4 regions of the Pantoea sp. S-LA4 genome follow, and region 1 is predicted to be linked to each of the others. Evidence: predicted binding sites of a transcription regulator. Region 1 holds the regulator's gene; each other region holds the start of a gene.
The links. The regulator Fur, encoded in region 1, represses iron uptake genes when iron is present. The targets are predictions, from matches to a motif close to ATAATAATGAGAACNACTATCAA.

Region 1 (3,199 bases):
TGGAAGCAACCACACCGTATCAGTTTGAGCGTGAAGGGTATTTCTGTGCCGACAGCGTCTATTCGAAGCCGTCACAGCTGGTGTTTAACCGTACCGTCGGTTTGCGAGACACCTGGACTAAAAGCGGCGAATAATCATTAACGCTGGCTGATAAAATGACAAAAGGGCGACTTATCGCCCTTTTTTATTGTCCTGATTTCTGCCATCGCCGAGGTTTGTGCTGCAAGCCGGGTTCCGTGGTTGTTACAAATTTGTGAGAGAAATCTGAGTTTAAAAAAATTAATCAATTACCAGATGTGAATTATCGGCGTTCAGGTAGGCTATGCGCACTCAGACAGAGCGCAGCGAGTGATATAAGGAAAAAAAATGACCGTTCTCGCCCAGGAAGCCAAACACAGTGTCGTCGTTTTACATCAGCTTATTGAACGTATTTTCAATCAGCCTGCCGGATCCGATGACAGTTTTGAACTGATGATGTCCTATTTCCACCCTGAATTTCGCATGGTAACGCCACGGGGAAATCAGCTAAACCTGAACGAAGTGGAAGAACTTTTCCGTCAGCTGCACGGCAAGCGGGAAGGCATGCGTATCGCCACCTGTGAGCACGTCATTATTTCACATCACGATCAGGAAGTGACGGTACAGTATCGGGAGATGCAGATGCTGAATGGCGATAATCAGAGCCGCATCGCGCTGGCGATTCTCGACTGCAGCACCTCGATTCCGCGCTGGCGTTACCTGCAGGAAACGCTGGTCGCCTGACGACCCGGCGTAGTAAGGACGAAAAAAAACCGGTCTGTGAACCGGTTTTTTTATATCAGGCAGGATCAGTGTTACTGATCGTGCAGCGTTTCATCTTCACGGCAGTCACCCAGCGCGCAGTGACCATAGAGATAAAGGCTGTGGTTCGTCAGCTTAATGCCGTGGCGGGTCGCGATTTCCCGCTGACGGGTTTCGATCGACTCATCGCTGAACTCGATCACTTTACCGCAGTCCAGGCAGATCAGGTGATCGTGGTGATGCTGCTGAGTCAGTTCAAACACCGACTTGCCGCCTTCGAAATTGTGACGGGTCACAATGCCGGCATCATCAAACTGGTTCAGCACACGATAAACGGTGGCCAGACCAATCTCTTCGCCGATATCGATCAGGCGTTTGTACAAATCTTCCGCGCTGACGTGATGGCACTCAGGTTCCTGAAGCACTTCCAGAATTTTCAGTCTGGGCAGCGTGACTTTCAGGCCAGCCTTCTTTAATGCGGTATTGTTGTCAGTCATGCGGATTTTGTCCTGTTACTAATATTCACTTTTGTGGCGCTTGGCCTTGAATGTCGATCTACACCCATTCTCATTTGCGTCTCATTATAGAACTGAAGCCGTGAAATGAAAACCGAGGGGAGTGCCTAAATCACCATGGGCTGTATGGGATACGTCACCGAGCCGGGGAGGATTTCTGCAGGAGTCTGTTAACATTTCGCTTAGCCCTATCTGCTGCCAGAGAAAATAAGCGGAAGATCGATGCGGGTATTCTACAGATTAAACGAAGAAAGTTAAAAAAATGTGGCTATTATTTCTATAGGAATTTCCATTGCCTCAATGTGAGCTGGCGCTCACATTGAGGCGGAGAGCATCAGGCTTCGAGGATCTCTTTGAGCTGCAGTTCATCAAAGATCTGCTTCACCCACTGCTCAACGCGCGCATTGGTCAGCTCAGGCTGGCGATCTTCATCAATGGCCAGGCCCAGGAAGTGCGTATCATCCGCCAGACCTTTTGAGGCCTCGAAGTGATAACCTTCGGTTGGCCAGTGACCGACGATCACGGCGCCATGCGGCTCAATGATGTCGCGGATGGTGCCCATCGCGTCACAAAAATACTCGGCATAATCTTCCTGATCGCCACAGCCAAACAGGGCAACCAGTTTGCCGTTGAAATCGATCTCTTCCAGCGTCGGGAAAAAGTCATCCCAGTCGCACTGCGCTTCACCGTAATACCAGGTCGGGATACCCAGCAGCAGGATGTCAAACGCTTCCAGATCTTCTTTAGTGCTTTTCGCGATGTCGTGGACTTCTGCAACGTCTTTACCCAGCTGTTTCTGGATCATTTTTGCAATGTTTTCGGTGTTACCGGTATCGCTGCCAAAGAAGATGCCTACGAGTGCCATGAGTAAAATAACCTCTTAAATCCTGATGATGAGATGTGTGCCGCAGCACAATTCAGCGAATAATAGCAGACGAGGCAAACCCGCGGAACGGTTAAAGCCTCGACATTTGCCTCTGCGTGCGTTTTGCCCGCATTAATCCAGTTTGAGTTGCGCCAGCAGCATTTGTTCAATCAATTCGCTACGGCTGAGATTACGCTGTTCTGCCAGCGTATTGAGCGCTTCGACGGCTTCACTGTTCATTTTCAGTTCGACACGGCGAAGCCCGCGTCCTTTGTCACGTTTCAGTTGATTGCGCTTATTGATGCGCAGCTGTTCATCACGCGAAAGCGGACTGGTTTTGGGTCGACCAGGGCGGCGCTCATCAGCAAACAGATCGAGCGTCGTGCGGTCAGTGTGTTCTTTTGCCATGGCTTAGTGAAACTGAATGGTGCGGGCGCCAGACGCTCGCCGCGCAGATTATAAATTATTGGCCGTTACCGCGGCAAAATGACCGGCGGCAAAATTTTAGCGCGCCATCATACTCCAGGCTAACTTCCGACGCCAATCCTAAACATTTACCGCCAGGTATTTGCTTTTAAAGCGCAAAAAAGCGACGAACGCTGCGTAATACCGCATCCGGTTTCTCTGCGTGTACCCAGTGTCCCGCGCCGCTGATCACATGCGCATGGGCCGCCGGGAACTGTGCAATCAACGCATCCCGGTACTGATTATCCAGATAGCTGGAGTCGCCGCCGCGGATAAACAACGCCGGATGCGGCCAGGCGGGCACCGGCTGCCAGCCAGAGATGGTGGCATAGTTGTCCCACAGTACCGGCACGTTGAAGCGCCATTCGCCCTGCTGGAACGATTTCAGCAGAAACTGGATTACGCCTTCTTCATCAATGACGCCGCGCATGATTTGCGCCGCCTCACTGCGCGAGGTGACGCCCGCTTCCGTGACCGCGCGGATCGCCGCAAAAATGGTGTCGTGGCGGCGGGTCTGATAATCCACCGGGGCGATATCGATCATCACCAGACGGGCAATGCGCGCCGGTGCCAG
Region 2 (3,199 bases), on a different contig from region 1:
AGGCACCGTCGGGACAATCACCGTACCGGCCCCGGCCGCCAGCAACCGGCTGACCTGGTCGGACGCCGCACGGGCACTGTTATCAATCAACTGCACCGCATTCAGCGGATTTGCCGCGGCGGCGGCCAGGTCGTTGCCGCCGATCCAGTGAATATAGAGGCCATTGCCATCGGCACGGCCGCCATTAGCGGTGAGGTAGCGATCGACCTGATCCTGCGTGTTGAACTGCGGATTCAGCAGCGGCACGGCCACCGCACCGCCAGCGGCATAGTTGCTGCCGCCCTGGGATGAGGGCAGCAGGGTCTCATTCAGATGTTGCGCTACTCTCTCGTCATACAAAGGATGGGAAGCCGCATCGTAGGTGAAGCGGCCGACGTTACCGCCGTCGCTCAGGCTATCGCCAAAAACGGTGAGCTGGCTCCAGGCCGCTGCCGGCAACGGAGAGAGCATACCGAGACTGGTCATTGCCGCACCGGCGAGCAGGTGTCGCGCGTGAAAGGATTTCATCGTCAGCTCCGCACAAGGTCACAAGGATTAAAGAAAGGAAAAACAGGGCTCAACACCCCGAAGCAAAGTAAGCGTAGTCGGCAGCGGAGAAGGGTTGCAGAAAAGTCGCGATCGGGATCTCAAAGCGGGAAAATTTGATTTATGTATCGTCGGTAACCGGCAAGAGCTGTGCTTGCCGGTGCTGTAGTAAACCTGAAGGCTGGCGCTACTTTTTACCGGCCGGTTTCAGGCCGCGATAGAGATCCTGTAACCGTTTCATGGTTTTGACGGTGCGCTGCGGTAGCGTAGAGGCCACCGACAGGATCAGCATCTCCAGACAGACCATAATGGTGCCATGTAGCGGAATGCGGCCCTTTTCACCGCCGCGTGGCACGTCGATCACCACCTCCGCCTCGCGGGCAAAAAATGAGTCGGTCGCATGGGTCAGCAGAATAATCGGGATGCCGAGCCGTTTCGCCTCGCGGACCACCGTCGTCCCTTCCCGGTGGGCTGATTGCTGCGCCATCATCACCAGCACATCACCGCGCTGCAGCGCCAGCATCTGCTCCGCCAGCGCAATGCCGGCACGATTGAGGGAAAATGCCGGAAGTCCGATACGATTCAACAGGCGAACGCTGTAATCCGCCAGAATGCCGGAGGCGTTGATACCAAAAATCGCCACCTGACGCGCTTCACTCAGCAGCGCTACCGCATCGGCAACCGCGACACGGTTTTGCGGTTGTGACATGACCTCGCAGGCGCGCCGGTGCCCCTCCAGCACAAAGTCGATCGCGCTGTTTACATCGCTGGTCACTTCACTGACGGTGGTGATCATCTTATCTTCGGAGGTCAGCGACGGCCCAAACCCTGCCTGCAGCGTCTGCTTCAGATCGCGCAGCCCACTGAAGCCCAGCGCCTGAACCGCGCGGATCACCGTTGCATCGGAGGTCTGATTAGCCAGCGCAATCTCCATCGCGGTACTCTCCAGCACCGTTTCCCGCTGTTGGTCGATATAGCGAGCCACCGCCAGCAAGCGAGGCGACAGCTGTTTTTCCCGCGAGCGCAGACGTTCGCCGAAGACATCTACCCGATTTTTACCTGTTCTGACCTGTTTCATTAAGGGACCTGCGCTGGCTATGACGTGCCTGTCGCAACCGACGGCACGGAAAGTGCGCTGATTCTAACCTCAGGCCTGTAGTGAGCAAAAATAATTAACGCTGATTCACCTGTTTATTCTGGGGGATTAATCGTTAAACAGACCAGCACTTTTATTTTTAACGCTTATTATTCAATGATTAAATTTGATCGCAGCGCTCTGATAACCTGAAAAATCACGCCGCAAACAATGTAGTGAATATTTATATAATTATGTTTACTACTACAATCACCAATGGTTGAATGATTCTCAATTACAGATGAGAAGAATTGTCGTCAACGTGGTCTGTTGCCCTTCTGAGCCGCATCGCTGCGGCAGTCTGCTCACTGTTTACTCTCTGCACTTTGCAGAATACCGCCAGGACGGTCGGCGATAGCTGCGGCTGCGTTGAACCTTAAGCCTCTCTCGCTTCAGACACGAAAAGTAGAAATGAATAACCGTTCAGATAAAAGTAAAAATCCGACTCGCCTGTCGGCGCTGACGATGGCCACGTGTAGCGCGCTGTTAATGATGCAGGCACAGGCAGCCAGCGATGCCGACTCGCCGGATATCACCGTGACCGGCGACGGCAACCCGGAAACGGGTTACAGCCATAACCAGAGCAGCATTGGCAGCAAAATGCCTACTGCGCGCCTGGACGAAGCGCAATCGATCAGCACCGTCACTCAGCAGCAGCTGGAGGATTATCAGGTCAGTTCGCTGTCGGAGGCGATGCGCTTTGTCAGTGGCGTGTCTGAAGCCAACACGCTGGCCGGCACCGAAGATGGTTTTGTCCGGCGCGGGTTCGGTAGCAACGGGGATGGTTCGATCTATCGTGATGGCATCCGCAGCAGTCAGGGGCTGAATGTTGACGCCACCACCGAGCGGGTTGAGGTGCTGAAAGGCTCAGCCTCGCTGCTGTACGGCATTCAGAATCCGGGTGGCGTGATTAACGTGGTCAGTAAGAAACCGCAGTATCAGTGGCATAGCAAAATCAGTGGCCGTTACGCCAGCGAAGGCGGCGGCGCGGGGACGCTGGATGTGACCGGCCCGTTGGGAAACGGCTTCGCCTTTCGACTGATCGCTGAAAAACAGCACCAGGATTACTGGCGCAATTTTGGCAGCGAGCAACATACTCTGCTGGCCCCGTCTTTGCAGTGGTATGGCGAACAGGCGAGTTTTCTGATCGGTTATGCTGATTACCGCTATGACATCCCTTACGATCGCGGCACCGCGTTTATCAACAACAAGCCGATCGCCATTGGCTACAAGGATCGGCTTGACGACACCGCTAACCACGCCTGGGGCCACAATAAAACCCTGAACGCCAGCTACGAATGGCAGTTCAACGAGGCGTGGCGCACCCGCTTTACGCTGGGCTGGAACCAGCGTCGCTATGACAATAACGAAGTGCGGGTGACGGCGGTTAATACCACCACCGGCGCGGTGACCCGTCGCGCTGATGCCAATCGTGGCTTCAACCATAAGACTCACTACCTGAGCTGGGATCTGCTGGGAAACCCGGAGATCGCCGGGATGTCGCACGCGCTGGTGCTGGGTACCGATTATGAGATGAAC
Region 3 (3,199 bases), 2.3 Mb from region 1:
GCGCGGGAAGGGTTATTTCACGTCAGCGATCCGGGTCATCAGATCCTGATATTTACCGCCAAACTGATCGCGCACCGGCTGGGTCGCCTTAACGAAATAGTCACGGTCGGTTTGCTGGAAGGTGACGCCGCCGGCTTTCATCTTCGCAAGCGACTGTTCGGTATAGGTTGCCCAGAGCTGGCGCTCTTCATCCTGCGCCTCTTTACCCAGTTTCTTCAGCAGCGCCTGATCCTCAGGCTTGAGACGATCCCAGGCACGTTTCGAGAACAGGATCATTTCCGGCTGAATAAAGTGTCCGGTGAGGGTGTAATATTTCGCGACCGGCATATAGTTATGGGCGACGAAAGTCGGTGGATTATTTTCGGTTCCGTCAACCACGCCGGTCTGCATGGCGCTGAACACTTCGCTGACGCCCATCGCCACCGGATTGGCTCCCATCGCTTTCAGCGTAGCCAGCGAAATGGCGCTGTTCTGTACGCGGATCTTCATGCCTTTCAGATCTTCGGGCTTCGCCAGCGGTTTTTTGGTGATCATGTTGCGTTCACCGGCGTCGGTCCAGCCGAGAAACACCATTCGGGCGTTGGGATCTTTATCGAATTTATCGGCGATCTCTTTACCGATCTCCCCATCCAGCACCTTGTGCATGTGGTCGACGTCGCGGAAAACATAGGGCAGCGTCAGCACGCTGGTTTCCGGCGCGATGCTGGTGACCGGCGCCAGCGACACGCGGATCATATCGATCGCGCCCAGTTGTACCTGTTGCAGAGTCTGATCTTCATCGCCCAGCACGCCACCGGCATAGAGTTTCATCTCCAGCCTGCCGTCGGTGGCCTGTTTCAGTTTGTCACCCATGTGCTGCAGCGCCACCACTGTGGGGTAGCCAGCAGGCTGAACTTCTGCCACTTTAATCACCTGTGCCGAGGCGGCGGCGCTCACCATCATTGCCGCCAGGGCACATGCCAGGCGTGTTTTGGTCATTCTCATTATGTTGTCTCCAGCAGAGGAAGGGCGGCGCTCAGGAATCCGGCGTGTGTAGCAAGGGGCCGCGTGGAGCCAGCATAGTGAAAACGGGCGTCAGCGAAATGCGGCGATGCTGATTGAATGAATGCGATCACATTTTGAAACGTTGTTTTAATAAATTTTCACGCAGCATCACATTTTCGAAACATCCCCATCGGCTGTCATAAAACTGCCGTCATCGGCCTGCCGGGCAGGTTAGAGTTTGTAAATACTAATGAGAACGACTATCAATTCGCGGCTATTTTGCTATTATTTGCGCTTGTTTCGCATCCCTGTAGATGAAGTTGGAGAAGCAGCGTGGTAGCCAGTGATTTGATGCAAACGGACCTTTCCGTTTGGGGCATGTATCAACATGCCGATATCGTGGTAAAGGTAGTGATGATTGGCCTGTTACTGGCTTCAGTTGTCACCTGGGCGATCTTCTTCGGCAAATATGCCGAACTGAGCGCCGCTAAACGTCGCCTGAAACGCGAGCAGCAGGCGCTGGGCGAAGCGCGTAACCTGAATGACGCCGCCCGTATTGCTCAGCAGTTCACCGGCCACAGCCATAGCGCCGTGTTGCTGAACGACGCACAAAATGAGCTTGAGCTGTCAGCCGGGGTGGAAGACACCAACGGCATTAAAGATCGTACCAGCTTCCGTCTTGAGCGCCGCGTTGCCGCCTTCAGCCGCCACGCTGGCCGGGGCAACGGCTTCCTGGCGACCATTGGTTCGGTCGCGCCCTTTATCGGCCTGTTCGGCACCGTGTGGGGCATCATGAACAGCTTTATCGGCATCGCTAAAACCCAGACCACCAACCTTGCGGTTGTTGCACCTGGCATCGCGGAAGCGCTGCTGGCGACGGCGATTGGCCTGGTCGCTGCGATTCCGGCGGTGGTGATCTATAACGTCTTTGCCCGCATGATCGCCAATTACAAAGCCTCACTGGGTGATGTGGCGGCGCAGGTGCTGCTGTTACAGAGCCGTGATATCGATCTGGGAAACGTCGCCGCTGACGTTCCGCGTCCTGCGGCGGCCCAGAAACTGCGCTTAGGGTAAGCGATTATGGCCATGCGATTAAACGACGACCTGGAAACCGATGGTGAAATGCATGAGATCAACGTCACGCCGTTTATCGACGTGATGCTGGTTCTGCTAATCATCTTCATGGTGGCGGCACCGCTGGCGACTGTCGACGTGCGCGTGAATCTGCCAGCGTCTACCAGCGCGCCGCAGCCGCGACCGGAAAAACCGGTTTACCTGTCGATCAAGGCTGACAAGCAGCTTTATGTCGGTAACGATCAGGTGACGCCGGAATCGCTGGTCAGCGTGCTGACCGGACAGACCGGCGGCAACAAAGAGACCACCATTTTCTTCCAGGCGGACAAGTCGGTGGATTACGAAACGCTGATGAGCGTGATGGATCAACTGCGTAGCGCGGGCTATCTGAAAATTGGTCTGATGGGCATGGAAACCGTGAAGAAATAGCGGTTTATCCGGTAGAGAGAGAAGGCGGCTGATTCAGCCGCCTTTTTTTATGCAGCCCGTCAGACCGGATGAAATCAGGCGAACCGGCGCTTCCACTGGTCGGTTATGCTGGCGAAGTTCGATTGTTAATTAGTTGTTACTTCTGCATACAGTTTTGTAAAGTGCAATGGTGAGGTTGCTCACATTATTGCCGCCTCAGGCAGGCTAAAACGGCTAAAAAACTACAGGAAGCCGTTATGAGTCACACCTCGTCTTTACAAAAGCCGCCGAAAAGTGCTGCCCGCACCATCTTCAACGTTACCAGCGGTAACTTTCTCGAAATGTACGACTTTATGGTGTTTGGTTACTACGCCACCGCCATCGCTAAAACCTTTTTCCCCGGTGATGACCCCTTCGCTTCCCTGATGCTGACCCTGATGACCTTTGGTGCCGGCTTCCTGATGCGCCCGCTGGGGGCGATCATTCTCGGAGCGTACATTGACCATCATGGCCGCCGCAAAGGTCTGCTGCTGACGCTTGGCCTGATGGCGATCGGTACTCTGACGATTGCGCTGGTGCCAGGCTACGCCACGCTGGGCGTGGCGGCACCGATTCTGATCCTGCTCGGGCGTTTACTGCAGGGCTTCTCGGCAGGCGTTGAGCTGGGTGGCGTCTCGGTTTATCTGGCGGAGGTCGCGCCCGAAGGACGCAAAGGGTTCTTTGTCAGCTGGCA
Region 4 (3,199 bases), 2.2 Mb from region 1:
CGAGTGATATTCGTCTGCTGATGCTCCATTTCCTGGCGCAGAATGCCGCGCACGGCTATGAACTGATCAAGTCGGTGGAGGAGTTGTCGAAAGGGGAGTATTCGCCCAGTCCGGGCATTATCTATCCCAATCTGACGCTGCTGGAAGAGATGGAGGCGATTCAGGTGGTCGACGCGCAGGCCACACGCAAAGCGTACCGGCTGACTGCGGCGGGTGAGGCGCTGCTGGCGTCCAGCGGCGATCGGGTCGCCAGCCTGATCGCCCGCTTATCGTCACTGGCGATTCTGGTTAATAACCGCAGCATTCCGGCGGTTGAGCAGGCGATCCATACACTGAAAATGGCGCTCAACACCCGTCTGGCACAGCAGGATATCTCCGAGGCCGCGTTGCAGACGCTGATTGCGGCGCTGCACGACGCGGCAGAAAAAATCACCCACAGCTGACCCTTCTCCCTGATGCGGGTTGCCAGCCGGCGACTCAGCTCACTTCAGGCTTGTGCTTATCAATGTGACCCAGCGTGCGGTCCGGGAAACAGATGTCGCGCACCCGTTGTTTTAGCGTTGTGGCATCTGGAAAACCTCCATCCCGTTTACGCTCCCACAGCAGATGCCCGTCGAGCGTAATCTCAAAAATACCCCCGGTTCCCGGCCTGAGCGTCACTTCCGCCAGATCCTCAGCGAAGGTGTGCAGGAGTTCCTGTGCCATCCACGCCGATCGCATCAGCCAGTTGCACTGCATACAGTAGTGGATAACGACCACAGGTTTTTGCGCCATAACTCTTTTCCTTTAACGTGTTGATAAATTACCGGTTAATTGTAGTTAACAAATTGTGCTGCGCAAGAGTGATCTTAATGTAAATGGGATTGATAATGATTCTTAATTGCATTAAATTCCGGGCGATAAGAAATACTCAGAAACAACTCCTGCTATTTTGCGGCTTTTGTGCGAAGCCGGTTTGATGATGCCAGCAAGTAAGTGAGCGAATACTAACAATTAACCAGGTAATTCGCGCCCATGTCACCACTTTTTCAGGGATTGACGCAACAGCGTCTGTTTAAACTGGCGTACCTCGCCTCTGCCATCCAACCCCTCTGCAGTTATGCCGCAGGCAGTGACGCTGCTCCGCTGGCGCTTTCCGACAAAACACAAAGTCAGGCCGATGCGGTGATGACGGTTACGGCACCACCGCTGAAGCAACAGGCTGGCAGCAAAACCAGCCTGTCGGCAGCGGATCTGCTACAGCGTGGTGCCACCGATTTTGGCTCTGTTATGCGTTATGAACCGCTGATCAGCGCCACCGGCAGTCAGGGCGGATCGTCCGCAGGCAAGAGCGGTTTTGATCGGGCGGGCTATACCGGCTACAACATTCGCGGGCTGGAAAGTAACCGCGTCGGGCTGGACGTTGATGGTATTCCGCTGCCGCAGGCAACCGGCCGCAGCTATGTGGGGCGAGCCGGGCTGGACAGTTTTGGCATTGGCCGTGACTACATCGACCCTTATCTGTTTGGCCGCATCGACATTGAAAAGGGCGCGACGGCGGTTGATCAACCCAACACCTCGCTCGGCGGCAATGTCTCCTTCCGTAATAAGTCTCCCGACGACTACCTGCATCCCGGAAAAGCGACCGCGTTCAGCTATCAGAGCGACTATGACTCATCCAATCGCAGCTGGCATAACGGCGTCACCGCCGCCGCCGGTGACGATGAACTGCGCGGCATCTTTGTTTACAGCCGCCGCGACGGCCAGCAAACCCGTAACAACAGCGACACGCTGGAGGCGTATCCCGCGAACTGGCACTCCGATGCCTTTATGACCTCCGGGGTCTGGCAACCCAACGATTTGCACCGGTTCAGCGCGACCGCCGACTACTACCATAAAACCAATCACAGCCGTTACGACAGCTGGGATACCGCCGGTAACACCATCTGGGGCAGCGCGCAGCAGCAGAGCGATACCCGCCGCTGGGGCATCAGCCTGGCGGATGAATATACGCCCTACAACGAGATTATCGACAGCCTGACAACCCGGATTTACTGGCAGCAGACCGAAGCGCACGACAATACGCTGATGCCGTCGAGCGCAACCGCCTGGCAAAACGTCTATTCCGATTACAACAGCGACAGCTACGGTTTTGACGCACAGGCAACCAAACGTCTCGGGCGACATGAGCTGAGCGGCGGAGTGAATGCGCGTCGGGTAGAGACCGAGCGGCCTTTCCGTCAGACGCCGGCGCCGGGCGTCACCGGTGTCATCATGCAGCCACAGGCCAATAGCCGCAGCTACACCCTTGGCGGCTATCTGCAGGACAAAATTAATTTTGATGCTGACGGACATAACGCGGCAGTGATCCCTGGCGTTCGGGTGGCGTACCAGAACACCAAACCGCGTGATGTCGGGACGCTGACTACCAACAGCAGTGTGCTGGATGCCAGTGAAGTCTCCGCCCTGTACGGTTCGGCCAACAGCGATACCCAGCTGCTACCGTCAATCGCCTTCCAGTACGATCTCACGCCCAGCCTGATGACCTATCTGCAATATACCCGTGGCGCGCAGTTCCCTAACGATACCCAGCTGTATGGGTCCTGGAACCTCGGTTCCAGCTATGCGGGTCCGGCACAGTATGCGCTGATCGGTAATGCTGATTTAAAAACCGAGACCAGTAATAACTACGAATGGGGCGTGAAAGGCCAGCTGACAGAAGGTGTCACCCTGAATGCCGCTGCGTTTTATAACGACTACAAAAACTTTATCGCCTTTACCCGCTACAGCCGCGCGGCAAATCCGGGTAAGTTCGTTAATGTCCCCAGCAACATCTACACCACTTACCAGGCGGAAAACCGCGACAAAGCCTATATCTACGGCGCTGAAATCAGCAGCAAAGTGAACGTCGGCAGCTGGTTCCCGCAGGTGGATGGCCTGAGCGCCAGCCTGGCCTTTGGCTATACCCAGGGTGCGGCGAAGTCGAGCTATCTCGGCGACCGCTATATCGACCTGGAAAGCGTGGCCCCGATGAAAGCTATCGTCGGGCTGGGCTGGGATGATGCGGAACGGGGTTATGGCGCGGCCGTCACCGCGACCTTTGTCAAAGGCAAACGCGCCACCGCCACCAACCGTAACAGTTATGCCAACAGCGGCGGCAGCCTGACCGATTCCAGCACTGATTATATGCGGGTGCCCGGTTACGGCATGGTGGATATGA

Region 2: the regulator Fur is predicted to act here: its motif matches at 1,849-1,871, upstream of ACX3P5_RS21585 (TonB-dependent siderophore receptor).
Region 3: the regulator Fur is predicted to act here: its motif matches at 1,229-1,251, upstream of exbB (tol-pal system-associated acyl-CoA thioesterase).
Region 4: the regulator Fur is predicted to act here: its motif matches at 864-886, upstream of ACX3P5_RS15335 (TonB-dependent receptor domain-containing protein).

The regions. Positions count from the first base shown of each region.
Region 1 covers NZ_JBTLRC010000002.1:885,820-889,018, forward strand. Annotated here, with positions in the region: gene glnS (glutamine--tRNA ligase) at 1-134, shown strand, start outside; gene ACX3P5_RS05015 (hypothetical protein) at 367-762, shown strand; gene fur (ferric iron uptake transcriptional regulator) at 834-1,277, opposite strand; gene fldA (flavodoxin FldA) at 1,630-2,160, opposite strand; gene ybfE (LexA regulated protein) at 2,293-2,568, opposite strand; gene ybfF (esterase) at 2,735-3,199, opposite strand, start outside.
Region 2 covers NZ_JBTLRC010000004.1:202,118-205,316, reverse strand. Annotated here, with positions in the region: gene ACX3P5_RS21595 (autotransporter outer membrane beta-barrel domain-containing protein) at 1-507, opposite strand, end outside; gene ACX3P5_RS21590 (MurR/RpiR family transcriptional regulator) at 713-1,603, opposite strand; gene ACX3P5_RS21585 (TonB-dependent siderophore receptor) at 2,072-3,199, shown strand, end outside.
Region 3 covers NZ_JBTLRC010000002.1:3,158,225-3,161,423, reverse strand. Annotated here, with positions in the region: gene ACX3P5_RS15640 (TRAP transporter substrate-binding protein) at 13-984, opposite strand; gene exbB (tol-pal system-associated acyl-CoA thioesterase) at 1,336-2,058, shown strand; gene exbD (TonB system transport protein ExbD) at 2,065-2,487, shown strand; gene tcuC (tricarballylate/proton symporter TcuC) at 2,724-3,199, shown strand, end outside.
Region 4 covers NZ_JBTLRC010000002.1:3,091,393-3,094,591, reverse strand. Annotated here, with positions in the region: gene ACX3P5_RS15345 (PadR family transcriptional regulator) at 1-443, shown strand, start outside; gene ACX3P5_RS15340 (Rdx family protein) at 478-774, opposite strand; gene ACX3P5_RS15335 (TonB-dependent receptor domain-containing protein) at 1,015-3,199, shown strand, end outside.